Regions from separate parts of the Metaplanococcus flavidus genome, predicted to be linked through region 2. Evidence: a T-box and tRNA genes for the amino acid it is inferred to sense, from the RefSeq annotation. Region 2 holds a T-box; the other holds one or more tRNA genes.
The links. The T-box of region 2 lies ahead of serS (serine--tRNA ligase). A T-box ahead of a tRNA ligase gene usually reads a tRNA of that ligase, here a tRNA-Ser.

Region 1 (12,363 bases), on a different contig from region 2:
CACTTGGTTTGGGACCAAGGGGTCGCAGGTTCGAATCCTGTCTTCCCGACCATTTTACGGGGCCTTAGCTCAGCTGGGAGAGCGCCTGCCTTGCACGCAGGAGGTCAGCGGTTCGATCCCGCTAGGCTCCACCAATTATATTTTTAAAGATCCAGGCGGCGTAGCTCAGCTGGCTAGAGCGTACGGTTCATACCCGTGAGGTCGGGGGTTCGATCCCCTCTGCCGCCACTTTTTAAGGACCTTTAGCTCAGTTGGTTAGAGCAGACGGCTCATAACCGTCCGGTCGCAGGTTCGAGTCCTGCAAGGTCCACCATCATATATTATCTCGGAGGAATACCCAAGTTTGGCTGAAGGGATCGGTCTTGAAAACCGACAGGGGAGTCAAATCCCGCGGGGGTTCGAATCCCTCTTCCTCCTCCATATTCTTAAAGATGTGCGTGGACAATTAATAAATATTATTATCGCAGGGTAGAGCAACGAGCCGTACGAAGACGGCGAAGTAACACCGAAGCAGCCAAAGGCGATGCAGGTGTCATCAGCGATAAGCAATGAGTATAAAAAATCTTCGTATATATTATTATCGCGGGGTAGAGCAGTTCGGTAGCTCGTCGGGCTCATAACCCGGAGGTCGCAGGTTCAAATCCTGCCCCCGCAACCAAATGGTCCCGTGGTGTAGCGGTTAACATGCCTGCCTGTCACGCAGGAGATCGCCGGTTCGATCCCGGTCGGGACCGCCATTTTTATAAAAATATTGTGGGTCAGTAGCTCAGTCGGTAGAGCATTAGATTGAAGCTCTAAGTGTCGGCGGTTCGATTCCGTCCTGACCCACCATTTTTTGCGGGTGTAGTTTAGTGGTAAAACCTCAGCCTTCCAAGCTGATGATGGGGGTTCGATTCCCCCCACCCGCTCCATTAAATTCTATTACTTAATGGGCCTATAGCTCAGCTGGTTAGAGCGCACGCCTGATAAGCGTGAGGTCGATGGTTCGAGTCCATTTAGGCCCACCATTCCGAAGTAGCTCAGTGGTAGAGCACCGCACTGTTAATGCGATGGTCGTAGGTTCGAGTCCTACCTTCGGAGCCATACTGGGGAAGTACTCAAGTGGCTGAAGAGGCGCCCCTGCTAAGGGTGTAGGTCGGGCAACCGGCGCGAGGGTTCAAATCCCTCCTTCTCCGCCAGTAAATGGCCCCTTGGTCAAGCGGTTAAGACACCGCCCTTTCACGGCGGTAACACGGGTTCGAATCCCGTAGGGGTCATCAGAAAATAAAGAAATGCCATGCATAAAAATGCATGGTGTTTTTTTATTTGTTCAATCATGTTTATATATAAGATCATCAAAACTTCAAAATGTTTTTTAAGTTTTGATTAGCTTAAGATAAATAGAAACAAAAATGAAAGTTCATAAACAGAATAGTAGGATAAATTTTGAGAAAAAAAGCACCTCTTAAAAAGAGATGCTGGTGTGATTTTAAATGATGTGGCCGATTAATAGGCCAATCGCCAATAAGAATGCAAATAGTGTATTTGTTATACCCGTATCTTTCATAGCAGGCATGACTTTTAATGGTTCGGTATGAGTCTTGAAGATCCGAATAATTTTAATTGGTTTGATGACACTGATGAAAACCAGCAGGGACCAGGGTGTAATCATTCCGGACACCACTAGAGCCATTACCCAAGCATAGGATAAAACAAAGAAGCTGAGAAGAATATTTACTGCTGCGGATCGACCGGCAAGGATTGCCAGAGTCTTTCTTCCGCTTGCAGCGTCGCCAACAATATCCCTGATATTGTTAGCCATCATGATAGCAGCTACTAAAAGAGTGCTTGGGACAGCAAGTAAAATTGAGTCTATTGTAATTGTTGCTGTTTGAATATAAAAAGCGATAATTACAATTAAGAAGCCCATGAACAGTCCGGAGAAAAGTTCACCAAATGGTGTGTAGGCAATGGGGAAAGGACCGCCAGTGTACAGATAGCCTATAATCATCGCTACACCACCAACCAAAAGGAGCCACCAACTGGTTTGCATACATATATATATTCCAAGGATTCCTGCGATTATATAAAGAAGGAAAGCAAGTCCGAGAACGGTTTTTGGTTTGACTCCATTGCGTACTATGGCGCCGCCAATTCCAACGGACTTTTCGTTATCAAGACCTCTGGCGAAGTCATAATACTCATTAAACATATTTGTCGCAGCTTGGATTAGAAGACTGGCGATGAGCATAGCAGTAAATAACAGCCAATCAATCTGGTTGTCCCTTATTGCAATCATCGTCCCCAGAAAAACGGGAGCGAAAGAGGCTGTTAAAGTATGGGGGCGGGTTAATTGCCACCAGACACGCCAACCGCTGTCTGCTTGTAAAGTTGTTGCCATGAATTATCTCTCCTCTATTTATTCCATATTATATTGTACTTCAAAATTGCACGAATTACAGCAAATGTTGTGCTGATTTTAGCAGAAAAGAGTATGATAGAGGATAGATGCTAAAAAGATTGATAACATGTTCCGAATTTAAGGAGCAACAATGTAAACGGAGGTAATTTGATGAATGAATCACAGTATTCATCTGCCGAAAAACAAGATAACTCGCGGTATATCGCATACCGTTTTTATACAGAAACCATTGAAGTTTCAAAAATGTCAGCGTTAGCGTTTTTTGAGGCTGGAGAAAAGGCATATCAAGGGAAGCGGTTTTATTGGCAAAATCCGGAAAAAACTTTCACGCTGGTAGGACTCGGGCATGCACATGTATTAACTATTTCTAATCATCAGGGCCGATTTGAAGAGGTCAAGAGGAATTGGCAGAGTCTTTGCAAGCAGATAGTGAATGAAGAACCCTCAGTTGAACCCATTCTATTTGGTGGTTTTTCTTTTGATCCGTTAAATAAAGCGAATACTTTATGGAACAAATTTCCGGAATCCTACTTTGCAGTGCCGACATTCCAGTTGGTAATTAAAAGTGACCGAGCATATGTCAGTATTCATCTGATTACTAAAGAGGAAGATACTTTCCAAGCATTTGAATCCCTGAGAAAAGAAAGAGATAAGCTGATCCACGCCGCACAAGTATCTGAACCTATAGCGTATAAGAAACCCGTAGTTACCGGCAGAGAAGAGTTAAAGAAAACTTCTTATCTCTCTTCTATAGAAAAAGTGACGAGCATAATTAAAGCAAAACAGGCTGATAAAGTGGTGATAGCCCGCGTATTGAGACTGGATTTTGATAAACCGCTATCTCATTCATCTGCTCTATATCAGGTTTCGAAAGAACAGCCCGAGAGCTTTTTATTCGGACTCGAAGCTGATGAGCAATTCTTTTTTGGTGCCACGCCGGAGCGTCTTGTGAAAGTTGAAGATCGACAGGCTTTATCCACATGCCTGGCCGGATCCATTCCACGGGGCAAGACCGTGGAGAAAGACACTGAACTTGGCAATGAACTTTTGAATGACCCAAAAAACCGATCGGAACACCAATATGTAGTGAATATGATCAGCAAGGTATTCGCTGCTCATTGCAGCGGACAATTTGTTCCTAAAAAGCCTATACTTATGAAGGTAAGGGATATACAACATCTTTATACACCTGTAGAAGGGGAATTAAAGCAAGGATCGAATTTAATCGATCTTGTTCGTGATCTTCATCCTACACCAGCGCTTGGAGGGGAGCCGAAACAATCGGCACTCAGTCTGATCAGACAGTACGAGCCTATGAACAGGGGCTTTTACGCCGCTCCCATCGGATGGATAGATGCAAAAGGCAATGGGGAATTTGCAGTTGCTATCCGTTCGGCTTTAATGGATGGAAAAAAAGCATATTTATATGCAGGGGGCGGAATAGTCGAAGATTCCACACCAGAGTCAGAGTACGCAGAAACTTGGGTGAAGTTCCGTCCGATGCTTCGTGCGTTGGGAGGTCAATTGAGTGACGAATCGTAAATATTTAACCGAATATGTTTCTGCGTTCACACATAGCCTCGTGAACCAGGGAGTAAAAAATGTGGTGATCAGTCCGGGTTCGAGATCGACACCATTGGCTTATGCATGTATGAGAGAAGAAGGATTAACCGTCTATCGACAGATTGATGAACGGTCAGCGGCTTATTTTGCGCTCGGCATGGCAAAGGCTTCTGGTGAACCGGTGATGCTCCTATGTACATCGGGGACTGCGGCGGCGAATTATTTCCCCGCTATTGTCGAGGCTTTTTATGCAAGAATTCCATTGATTGTCGTTACAGCAGACCGTCCGCATGAGCTTCGTGAAGTCGGTGCACCGCAGGCAATCAATCAAATTAACCTTTTTGGTTCGCATGTGAAATGGTCTGTGGATTTACCCATGCCCGAAGAAGAAAACAGGCTGGATTTTTTGGTGCGCCATCTGCACCGGTCAGTTAAGAATGCTATGTCCGAGCCAAGAGGTCCGGTACATTTGAATGTGCCGTTTCGAGAACCGTTGCTGCTTGATTTCGAGCAGCAGTATAAAAGTTCAGCTGACATAGAGCATTTGCAAGGTGAATCCAAACTGCCATCTCCAGTTGAAGAATTTTTAGTAGAAACCATTCAAACGGAAAAAGGGCTTCTCGTAATTGGAGAGATGACCGAGAAGATGCCAGCTGAGTTCTGGTCATTTATCCGGAAATTGAATTGGCCGGTGCTTGCAGATCCATTGTCAAATGTTCGTTCGAATATTGATGAAAGTTGCAAAGATCTTATCATCGACAGCTATGACGCCATTCTGAAAAGTAGCGGTTTTAAGAGTTCTATGGTCCCGGATGCAGTAATCCGTTTAGGGCCACAGCCGGTTTCCAAGCCTCTAACTCTTTTCCTGGCTTCGGTAAAACCCAAAATCTATGCTGTTTTTGACGAATCCCCGATGATGCGCGACGCACAATCAGTAGTAACCCACCATATTCAGGCATCAACTGAAGGATTGTGGGAACTGCCAATTCAAACAAAAGCGGATAATCTATATACGAAAAAATGGACAGCCGCTTCCGAATTATTCTGGCAGCTTGCAGAAGTTCATTGCAATGAAAAATTGGATGAAGGTGTGTTGGCGAAGGTTCTATTTGAGGAACTTGACCAATGTGACCTGATTGTCAGCAGCAGCATGCCGATCCGTGATACGGATACTTATTTCAAGTCGACAGCGTGCGACATCATGATTTATGCAAACCGCGGAGCAAATGGTATAGACGGTGTTGTGTCCACAGCATTCGGCGTGCAGTCTGTAAAAAAACGGCCAGCGTTCCTGTTTATCGGGGATCTGTCATTTCTCCATGATATGAACGGTTTGATCGCTTCAAAAATGCAGGAGACGGATTTGACGATCGTGGTAATGAATAATGATGGCGGCGGAATCTTTTCGTATTTGCCGCAGTCAAATGAAGAACGCTATTTCGAGGATTTATTTGGTACACCGACAGGTTTGAAGTTTGAGGACGCTGCCAGAATGTATGATGCAGATTATGCAGCTGTCGAGACGAAAGGGCAATTTCTTGAGGCGTTGCGCAAGGACAAACAAAAGCCTGTGAAAATTATCGAAGTGTTTACCGATCGGGAAACGAATGTGCGGGTTCACAGAGAATTGTGGAATCGGCTGGTTGAGGAGTTGGATGGACAATGAAGCTGGAAATCGAGGGCGTCGATTATCACATTGAAATTTTAAATGAAGATAAGGAACAGACGCTGGTTTTTCTTCACGGCTTCACCGGCAGCACCGCCACCTGGCACAATTTAGTTCCTCATTTTGCAGGTTATAAAATCGTTCTGATTGATTTGCTCGGACATGGATTAACTGACAGTCCAAAAGATCAGGAGCGATATGCTGTGGAATTGCAATTAAGAGATCTGGAGATGCTGTTTGAGCGAATGGGTCTGCAAAACTTTTCTCTTGCCGGTTATTCGATGGGAGGTCGCGTGGCACTCGCTTATGCCTGTGCATTTCCCGATAAGCTTTCGGCGTTAGTGCTGGAAAGTGCTTCGCCGGGATTGGAGACCGAACCGCAGCAGAATGACCGGAAAAAGAGTGATGGGGAACTCGCCAAAGACATAGTTTCTGAAGGAATCGCCGCGTTTGTTGATAGATGGGAAGAGGTACCGTTGTTTAAAACACAGGAAACCTTGCCGACATCGGTAAAAATGGCTGTCAGGGAAGAACGGCTCGCGCAGAACCCGATAGGTCTGGCAAACAGCCTGATCGGTATGGGAACAGGGGCGCAGGATTCTTATTGGCAAGCCATTCGTCAACTGGACCTGCCGGTTTTATTGCTTACCGGAAGTTTGGATGAAAAATTCACGGCGATTGCGGAAGAGATGGTTGGTATTATGCCAAAAGCTGTGCACAGGGAAGTTTTGGCGGGACATGCGTTACATGTGGAAAAACCTGCTGAATTTGCTACAATAGTAGTGGAGTATTTGAATATAAATTATTTAGGAGGAAAATCATGACACGTGAATGGGTAAGTGAACGTACATATGAAGATATTAAATATGAAACTTTTAAGGGGATCGCGAAGATTACAATCAACCGTCCGGAAGTGCGCAATGCGTTCCGTCCGAAAACGGTCCACGAATTGATCGATGCGTTTTCACGCGCACGCGATAATTCGGATGTAGGCGTTATTGTCCTGACTGGTGAAGGCGAAAAAGCTTTCTGCTCAGGCGGCGACCAATCAGTACGCGGCCATGGCGGTTATGTGGGAGAAGACGAAATACCGCGTTTGAACGTACTTGATCTTCAGCGTTTGATCCGCGTGATTCCGAAACCGGTTGTAGCGATGGTAGCAGGTTACGCAATTGGTGGCGGACATGTACTGCACGTCGTATGCGATTTGACAATTGCTGCAGATAATGCACGTTTCGGCCAGACAGGACCGCGCGTCGGTTCGTTTGATGCCGGTTATGGTTCCGGTTATTTGGCGCGTATCATCGGCCATAAGAAAGCACGTGAAATCTGGTACTTGTGCCGTCAATATGACGCACAGGAAGCGCTTGATATGGGCTTAGTCAACACAGTTGTCCCATTGGACCAGCTTGAAGACGAAACCGTTCAATGGTGCGAAGAAATGCTCGAAATGAGCCCGACTGCATTGCGTTTTGTTAAAGCGGCTATGAATGCTGATACGGACGGCCTTGCAGGACTTCAACAAATGGCCGGGGATGCAACTTTGCTTTACTATACAACTGATGAAGCGAAAGAGGGCCGCGACGCGTTCAAAGAAAAACGCAAGCCTGATTTCGGTCAATTCCCTCGTTTCCCTTGATCATTAATAATTGAAAGCTGTCCTTTCGGGGGCAGCTTTTTTGGCAATTAAATCTAAAAGATATTAAGATGATCAGCTGGAATTAGATTACGGACTTTGTGGAAAGGAATTTTGTGAAATGAGTTATCCGAACTGGCTAAGCCAACGTGCCCATTTGAGCGGCAGCCGCATGGCTTTAGCGTATGGCAGGGAAGAGTGGACATTCGAAGAAATCAATAAGATTGCCATTGAATATGCGGAGCGACTGGTTTCTATTGGCATCACTGATGAAACGAGAGTCGCAATTCTGGCGAAATCACATCCGGAATCCGTATTTATCATGTACGCATGTCTCCATACGGGTTGCGAGATGGTCATGTTGAATGAGCGGCTTTCAGCAGCTGAGTTGAAATATCAGTTGGCCGATTCAGGGGCAGATTTTTTATTGGTGGACGAAGATTTGCAGGAGAAGGTCGATTTCGACAATAAAATCCTTTTCGGTGAAATCAAAAATCGGAATCGGACTGAATTTATTCCAATAGCAGAATGGCGGGAAGACCGGACAATTTCAATCATGTATACGTCCGGCACGACTGGCTATCCGAAAGGGGTACGGCAAACAGCGCAAAACCATTTCTCGAGTGCGGTGTCGTCGGCATTGAATATCGGTATCTCGCCTGATGATGTATGGCTTTGTGTGATGCCGCTATTCCATATCAGCGGCTTTTCGATTTTGATGCGGTCGCTTATCTACGGCATGGGCGTGCAGCTTCATCCGAAATTCGATGCAGAATCGTGTGCCAGGGAATTGTGTGCCGGAACAGTGACCCATATGTCGGTCGTTGGAGTGACGCTTGAGCGGGTATTGAATCAGCTGGAAACAGAAAATCTGGAGGTTTCTCCGAATTTCAAATCAATGCTGGCAGGCGGCGGGCCGGTTCCGGTTTCGTATATTGAACGGGCGGAAAAATTCGGTATTTCTGTTTTGCAGACTTATGGCATGACAGAAACATCATCACAAACGACTACCTTGCAGCCGGCAGATGCGAAACGGAAAATTGGATCATCCGGAAAACCATTATTCTTGTATCAGATCAAAATCGGAACTGATGCAGCGGCTGGGGAAAAAGCAGAAATCCTGATTCGCGGGCCTCAGGTGACACCAGGATATATCGGCAAGTATGCGGAGCGTGAGGTTCAGAATGATGGCTGGTTCTCTACGGGGGATATTGGTTATTTGGATGAAGAAGGATTCCTGTTTGTCGTCGACCGGCGATCGGATCTGATTGTCTCCGGTGGCGAAAACATCTATCCGGCGGAAATCGAAAAAGTGCTGCTCGGGCATCCGGCAGTCCGTGAGGCGGGTGTGTGCGGCATGCCTGATGAAACTTGGGGCGAAGTGCCGGTGGCTTTTGTTGTATTGAATGAAGAAATTTCGACTGAAAGCTTGAAAGATTTTCTGACGGGCCGAATTGCGGGCTATAAAATTCCGAAAGCGATTAGGGAAGTGGAGGCTTTGCCGCGCAACGCTTCCAATAAAGTGCTGAGAAGAGAGTTGAAAACATGGGTTTGATAATAGAAGAAATCCAGTTTCACCGAATTCAAAAAGAATTGAATAAACCTTTTGTGACTTCATTGCAGACGGTAGCTGACCGTGAATCGATTATTGTGACGGTGAGGTCAGCTGGTGGCCTGGAAGGTTTTGGTGAATGTGTGGCATTCTCAACCCCCTGGTACTCGGAAGAGACTGTAGAAAGCTGCAGGTTTGTCATGGAGCAGGTATTGAAGCCGTTATTGGTGAAGAAAGTATTGAACGCACCGGGAGAAGTGGCGGAATTATTCGCGGGTGTTAAAGGCAATAATATGGCAAAAGCAGCGATTGAAATGGCTGTTTGGGATCTTTTTGCAAAATTCGAAGGAGTTTCCTTATGGCAGTATATTGGTGGAATTCAAAAGCAGATTTCGGCTGGTGTCGTTGTTGCTGCAGATTCTAGAAATCTGTTGAATGAAATCGAACAGGTCGCTGCAAAAGGATACAGCCGCATCAAAGTTAAAATATCATCCCAAACCGATGCGGAAGCTTTGAAAAGAGTAGTAGAGCGTTATCCTGAAATACTGTTTTTTGCGGATGCCAATGGAGGCTTCAGCGAAGAGACGTTTGAAAGGCTTCAAACATTCGATGATGTGGGTTTTGCGCTGATTGAGCAGCCGTTTGGTGAACGGCAGTGGAAGCTGCATGCAAGGGCAAATCGTGAGATGAAAACACCGATTTGCCTGGATGAAAGCATCACCGGCATCCATGATGTGGAGCGCATGATTGAGATGCAGGCCGGAAAAATAATCGTACTTAAAATGGGGAGGCTCGGCGGCTGGAATGAAACATTGAAGATTGTCGAGTTATGCCGTCGCCACAATGTTGGAATGTGGGTCGGAGGCATGATGGAGTTTGGTGTTTCCAAGGCGCATAATCTTGCGCTGGCTTCGCTGCCGGATATTGTATTGCCTGGTGACTTTTCGGATTCCCGCTATTTTTGGAAAGAAGATATTATTTTGCCGGAGATTGAAGTGATCAATGGGAAGATTACTTTGCAGGATAAAGCAGGAATTGGCTATGACGTTAATATCGATGAAGCCGGACTTTAAAAGTCCGGCTTTATTTTGTGTCTGAATTCAGGGAAATTTATGATAAAATAAAATTGGAACTTTCTGTATAGTATGTTATAAAAATTTATTTAGTACTTAACACCAAAAAAAGAGAAGGGGTGCTGCATGAGTCCGCGTATATTTTTTGGCATATTGCTGGTAATTATTTTAGGATGGGTTGCGGCGGGCACCTATGCCAGTTCACAGCAATTGGAACAGCCCGTTTTTCTGGATCATTATATTGATGAGTATGCACAGGATTCACTGCATATGCAGTTTTCTTATTTAATGAACACAGGTGATAAGAATACGATCAACATGGTCGAACTGGGGGATATAGCGGGAACGGCAGATGGCTTTCATGGCTTCTTTATGGAAGAAACTCCTTACGTGCAGCGTTTTGGCCCTCATGAATTAAGGACACTCAGTGTTACTTTTGATATCTATGAGATCAGAAGTTTAAAAGAAAAACTGATCTTCAATGAAATGACCATTCATATGTCTGACGGTCAGCATTTCGTGGTTGATATCGGGGAGGTAATCATTCATCCCCAGGTACAGAGCGATTTTAGATTGTCCCAGATGTCCACTGGAGATGACGAAATGGACGTTTCCTATCTTGAGGCTGAAGAACAAATGACTATTCTTGGTCTCAGCCCACACTTGCCGGATGAAGGATTATCGGCTTTGAAAATTCATATTCCTCAAAAGGATGAGCATTTTAATGAAACTAATTTCATTGAAAGGATTGGAGTAAGGCTCGATGAAAACGGTGGAGAAGATTTTCGGGATCTGGAATACCCAATTCATTTGGCGAAAGGGGAAGGTTTTGCCCTTTCACTTCAGAATAAAGACAATGTGAAATTCGTTTTGAAGTCCTGGATGATGATTGAAGGGCAAGATGAAAACGGCAGATTGCTGGAGGGACAGGTCTCTTTGTATCACAATCCCGAGTTAACCGGGAAAAAGGTGAAAGCCATTATTGAAGACAAAGGAGCGGGAGAGTAAATGAAAGGATCATTAAGCCAGATTTTATACGGGTATGTTTTCATTTTTCTCGCTATCCGGGTCGGAGTGGACATTTTAGCTGACCCCATAGGCTATTTTCTGATTGCTGCGGGATGTTACAAAATTGGAGAGTTCTTTTATGATGGCAGAACGGCTGCATATATCTCGATGGCTCTTATTTTTTTCTCGATTCCTTCTGTATTCATCGATTTTAATCTTGTTGAAAGTGGCCCCTGGTATTATTATTCCAATTTTTTATTCACAGGTGAACTTGTACTGACTTTCTATCTGTTCAGAATGCTGAAAAAGATAGCAGAGCGGAATGGCGAGCAAGGATTAGCGCAACGTACTCAGCGTTTATTCATGATTTATATTCCCGCAAACCTCGTTATGCTTGCACTAAGTGCTCTTCTGACAGTTATTGTATTTGAAAGTCTGCAGGGAGTGGCGATTGTGCTGGTAGTCCTGCTGTTGATCTTGAATATCGCTTTTCTTATTTTGCTTGGTGCATTCCGGAAAGCCGTAAGGGATGAAGAACCGCCGCTCATTTTAAATGAAGAAGAGAGGAGTAAATACATTTGAAGAAATTCTATATCGCTTCAAGTTTTGCGAATAAAGAGGCTGTCAGGACGGCTGCGAATTCGTTAATCGAAAAGGGATTTACCCAAACATTCGATTGGACAGCCAATTTAAGGGCTTCTACAATCGATGAGTTACAAATCTACGGTGAGCTGGAGCGGAATGCAGTGCTGGAAGCAGATTTTTTGGTGGTCATACTGCCAGCCGGCAAAGGCAGCCACATCGAAATGGGAATTGCCATTGGCCAACGGAAAACTGTTTATCTCGTTTCGGAAAGTCCTGAATTTTCCGAGTTTGATGTGACAAGCACGTTTTATCATTTGCCGGAAGTGAGTATCCATATTGGAACAATGGGAGAAAGTATTTCCAGGATATTTGAAAATGAAAGCACAGAAAAAAGCGTCCAATGATTTTCCATTGGGCGCTTTTATTTTTGGAAAATAGACCTTCAATTGCTGATAGGGATTATTTAAGAATCGTTTTCAGTACTTCCAGATTCTTCTCCATCAATGTGAAATAGGTTTCTCCATTGTCGATATCTTCCTGCGTCAACACACCGAGATTATGCATTTGGACTGCTTCCGCTCCAACTTCTTTCTGTACAACTTCTGTCAGGTTGGATGAAACGTTCTGCTCGAAAACGATATACTCAATGTTTTTCTCGCGGGCAAGATCGACGATTTCGGTCAACTCTTTTTGTGATGGTTCGTCCTGGCTGTTCAGCCCTGCAACTGCGACTTGTTCAAAACCGTACGGCTCGGACAAATAAGTGAAAGCGGCATGCGAGACAAAAAATGTATCCTTCGTAACGTGTTCGTGGAGCTGGCTGAATGAGTCGTCCAAACCTTCAAGTTCTTCAATCAGTTCGGCATGATTTGCTTCATA
Region 2 (4,160 bases):
CTTTCAAAAAGATGAGCTGCTTTTTGTTTTGCCTATTTCCCAGCTGGCCATGAGTTTATGGATGCCTTCTTCGATTTGCTGTTCTGACAGGCCGCCAAAACCGATTACAATGCGGGGGGACGGGCTTTCGGATTTTTCGACATCGTAGGAATGCAGTCCGAAAACTCGTATGCCAGGCGTTTTCGCACGATTGATCAGCTCTTTTTCACTAAATGGGCTCTGGACAGTCAAAACGACATGCATTCCGGCCTGTTCTCCTGAAATTGTAACGGCTGGCGCGAATGGAGCCAGTGAAGCCGTCAAACATTCAAGTTTCTTCTTATACAATTTTCGCATGCGGTTGAGATGTCTTGAGAAATGTCCTCCTTTCATGAATTGCGCCACAATCTGCTGGTCAAGCCTTGGTACAGAAGATGAATAATGAAGAAAGGTTTTATTGTATTCGAGCAGCAAGGTTTTCGGCAATACCATATAAGCGATACGGAGGGAGGGCATCAGCGATTTTGAAAATGTACTGATGTAGATGACCCGTCCGCTGAGATCCATGCTTTGGAGTGCGGGAATCGGTCTGCTGGTGTAGCGGAATTCGCTGTCATAATCGTCTTCAATGATATAACGGTCAGGTTTGGCAGTTGCCCAGTTCAATAATTGGGCGCGCCGTGTCGCACTCAGGACGGATCCTGTCGGAAACTGATGGGACGGGGTAACGTAGGGCACATCGACCGGAGAGGCTTCGAGTTCTCCGACGTTAATGCCGTCCTCGTCGATAGGGATTGGCAGTGACTGGCGGTCGTGGTGGCTGAAAATGCTGTGTGTCAGGGCATAGCCGGGATTTTCAAAACCGAAGATCAGGTTTTTAGGCAGCAGGCGAATCAATAATGGCATCAATTGCTCGGTTCCTGAACCGATGATGATCTGGTTCGCCTGGCAGACGACGCCGCGGGACTGGAACAGATAGCGGGCGATTTCCTGGCGCAGCATGTCGTCACCTTGCGGATGACCGGACAGCAGAAATTCACCGTTCAATTCATCAAGGACTTCCTTGGCTAATTTACGCCAAGTCGAAAAAGGAAAAGATTCGGTATCAATTTGTGCCGGGTTGAAATCGTAGAGGTAATTGATCTTTTCCGGAATTACGGGCTCTTCCTGTGGTAAATCAAGGTAAGCGAGTTCTTCGATGGCTTGCGCGTAATAGCCTTTTCGGGGACGGGATTCGATAAATCCTTCGGCAACGAGCTGGCCATACGCCAATTCAACGGTTGTCTGGCTGATATCAAGAAATTCCGCCAATTTTCGCTTGCTCGGCAATTTTGTCTCAACAGAGATTTTGCCGCCGATGATAGCCTGCTTGATTTCGGTATACAGTTGTTTATAAATTGGGGTGGCGCTGCTTTTCTTCAATTGGAACATGAGCATATCCATTAGTTTCCTCCAAACTGACATTATTATTATTAACATTTTAGTGTTTATCGTATGGTCAGCATAAGTATAACGCAAAGGGAAGGTTCAGGCAAAACCGGATGTATACGGCGTCCTCTTGCCAAAATTGAAAGATTATAGTAAAGTATGATTAATTTCAAAGAAGAAACGTTGATGGGAATTAGTAAAACGTCTGTTTTTCCAAAGAGAGCCGGTGGTTGGTGCGAACCGGTGAAAAGCGCGTTTGAATCCACCCCGGAGTTGCATGGCGACATAAGCCATTGCCGGTTTTAATGCCGTTATGTGATGAAGAGAACCGGAGATTTTTGCCGGTTAATCAGGGTGGCAACGCGGGTAGCTCTCGTCCCTTTACCAGGGGACGGGGGCTATTTTTGTTGTCTTTTTTCCATTTGCGTCAAATGACAGAGGAGGAATTTATCATGTTGGATGTCCGATTTGTACGGGATAATTTTGAAGAAGTGAAAAGCAAGCTTGCGAAACGGGGAGAAGATATTTCAGTGCTGGAGGATTTTCAGCCGCTTGATGCCAAACGCCGGGAATTGATTGCTCAGACTGAGAAGTTGAAAGCGGAACGCAACGAAGCTTCACAGAATATTGCAGTAATGAAGCGCAATAAAGAAAATGCCGATGAAGCTATCGCGAAAATGCGTGAAGTGGGTGAACAGATCAAAGCGATCGACGACGAATTGCGGGAGGTCGAAGAGCGTCTGAATTACATCATGATGCGCGTGCCGAATATTCCGCATGACAGTGTGCCGCTTGGTGATTCTGAAGACGACAATGAAGAAATCCGCACGTGGGGCGACAAGCCGGACTTCGGTTATGAAGCGAAACCGCATTGGGATATTGCCACAGACTTGAATATCGTTGACTTTGAACGCGCGGCGAAAGTGACGGGCAGCCGTTTTGTGTTTTACCGCGGCCTCGGGGCACGCCTTGAGCGTGCATTGATCAATTTCATGATGGACCTTCATCAGGAAGAGCATGACTATGAAGAAATGTTGCCGCCTTATCTGGTGAATCGCGAAAGTTTGACCGGAACAGGGCAATTGCCGAAATTCGAAGAAGATGCATTCCTGATCGAAAAAGAGGATTTCTTCCTGATCCCGACTTCTGAAGTACCGGTCACAAACTTCTACCGCGATGAAATTTTGCCGGGCGACATGCTGCCGCAGGCATTTGCTTCTTACAGCGCAAATTTCCGCTCTGAAGCGGGTTCTGCGGGGCGCGACACCCGGGGGTTGATTCGTCAGCACCAATTCAATAAAGTCGAGCTGGTGCGCTTTGTGAAGCCGGAAGAATCTTATGATGAACTGGAGAAATTGACGGGCCACGCAGAGAAGGTGCTGCAATTATTGGGTCTTCCATATCGCGTCCTGAAAATGTGTACGGCGGACCTTGGATTTACGGCAGCGAAGAAATACGATATCGAAGTATGGATTCCGAGCCAGGAAATGTACCGCGAAATTTCTTCTTGCAGTAATTTCGAAGATTTCCAGGCGAGACGCGCCAATATTAAATTCCGACGCGAGGCAGGTGGCAAGCCGGAATTTGTTCACACACTCAACGGCAGTGGACTGGCAGTCGGCCGGACTGTTGCAGCATTACTTGAAAACTTCCAGCAGGAAGACGGCTCTGTCCGCGTTCCGGAAGTATTGCGTCCTTATATGGGCGGCAAAGAATTCATCAAATAAAACAAGGGAGCTCCCTAAGCATTGTGCTTAGGGAGCTTTTTTATATTCTATGCACTAATCGATTCCTTTGATTCGAAAAAGGGTATGGAGGAGCAGAAGAATCGAATGGAAGGGAGTTTTTAATGTGGAGAAGATTGCGTTCGAAACGATTGAAACAAATGGTGTCTCGCTGCATACGGCTGTGGCGGGACCAAAAGACGGGCCACTGGTGGTTCTGCTTCATGGCTTTCCGGAGTTCTGGTATGGCTGGAAGCATCAGATTGATGCTTTGGCAGAACAGGGCTACCGGGTGATGGCACCGGATCAGCGGGGCTATAATTTGAGCAGCAAGCCGCAGGGAGCAGAGAATTACACGCTGAACGATTTGCGCGATGATGTTGCGGGACTGATTGAACAGAGCGGAAATGAAAAAGCGGTGATCATTGGGCACGATTGGGGCGGAGCGGTCGCGTGGCAGCTGGCTGCGACCAAGCCGGAATTGGTGGAGAAGCTGATTGTCATCAATATCCCGCATCCGCAGGCCATGCCGCGCATAATGATGCGGAGTCCATTGCAATGGGTGAAGAGTTCCTATATGGTTTATTTCCAAATACCGAAGCTGCCGGAAGCGATGATGGCGGCAGAAGATTTCAGCTTTATGAAGCAGGCAATGGCCGGCACAAGCCGAAAGAATGCGTTTTCTGAGGAAGATCTTGAACGTTACGGAAGAGCATGGGCACAGCGGGGGGCACTGACCGGCATGCTGAATTGGTACCGTGCATTGCCGAAGGGCAGTTTCAGCCAAACGCCAAAAAGGAAAGTCGAAGTTCCTGTACGGATTCTGTGGGGAGTTGGCGACCAGTCCCTTTCACGGAAGCTGGCGAAAGAAAGTTTGAATTTTTGTTCGGACGCAGAACTGATTTTCATCGGCCAGGCGACCCACTGGGTACATCATGAACAGCCGCTGATTGTGAATGGACTGATTGAGGAATTTTTGGGCGAAGAAAAAACGGGACCTCTATAGGAGCTTCCGTTTTTTGAGCTTGT

Region 1: it has a tRNA-Ser gene. The T-box ahead of serS (serine--tRNA ligase) is inferred to sense a tRNA for this amino acid. The anticodon was not compared.

What each region holds. Positions count from the first base shown of each region.
Region 1 is NZ_JBHTKI010000006.1:260-12,622, forward strand. It holds tRNA gene ACFQ1X_RS02580 (tRNA-Pro) at 1-52, shown strand, start outside; tRNA gene ACFQ1X_RS02585 (tRNA-Ala) at 59-134, shown strand; tRNA gene ACFQ1X_RS02590 (tRNA-Met) at 155-228, shown strand; tRNA gene ACFQ1X_RS02595 (tRNA-Ile) at 237-313, shown strand; tRNA gene ACFQ1X_RS02600 (tRNA-Ser) at 328-420, shown strand; tRNA gene ACFQ1X_RS02605 (tRNA-Met) at 582-658, shown strand; tRNA gene ACFQ1X_RS02610 (tRNA-Asp) at 662-737, shown strand; tRNA gene ACFQ1X_RS02615 (tRNA-Phe) at 756-831, shown strand; tRNA gene ACFQ1X_RS02620 (tRNA-Gly) at 838-911, shown strand; tRNA gene ACFQ1X_RS02625 (tRNA-Ile) at 931-1,007, shown strand; tRNA gene ACFQ1X_RS02630 (tRNA-Asn) at 1,009-1,083, shown strand; tRNA gene ACFQ1X_RS02635 (tRNA-Ser) at 1,088-1,178, shown strand; tRNA gene ACFQ1X_RS02640 (tRNA-Glu) at 1,185-1,256, shown strand; gene ACFQ1X_RS02645 (1,4-dihydroxy-2-naphthoate polyprenyltransferase) at 1,469-2,380, opposite strand; gene ACFQ1X_RS02650 (isochorismate synthase) at 2,552-3,943, shown strand; gene menD (2-succinyl-5-enolpyruvyl-6-hydroxy-3-cyclohexene-1-carboxylic-acid synthase) at 3,930-5,630, shown strand; gene menH (2-succinyl-6-hydroxy-2,4-cyclohexadiene-1-carboxylate synthase) at 5,627-6,454, shown strand; gene menB (1,4-dihydroxy-2-naphthoyl-CoA synthase) at 6,451-7,269, shown strand; gene ACFQ1X_RS02670 (o-succinylbenzoate--CoA ligase) at 7,388-8,821, shown strand; gene menC (o-succinylbenzoate synthase) at 8,812-9,891, shown strand; gene ACFQ1X_RS02680 (hypothetical protein) at 10,018-10,899, shown strand; gene ACFQ1X_RS02685 (hypothetical protein) at 10,900-11,481, shown strand; gene ACFQ1X_RS02690 (group-specific protein) at 11,478-11,888, shown strand; gene ACFQ1X_RS02695 (metal ABC transporter solute-binding protein, Zn/Mn family) at 11,944-12,363, opposite strand, start outside.
Region 2 is NZ_JBHTKI010000041.1:109-4,268, forward strand. It holds gene pdxR (MocR-like pyridoxine biosynthesis transcription factor PdxR) at 4-1,422, opposite strand; T-box leader at 1,582-1,791, shown strand; gene serS (serine--tRNA ligase) at 1,860-3,134, shown strand; gene ACFQ1X_RS15555 (alpha/beta fold hydrolase) at 3,259-4,137, shown strand.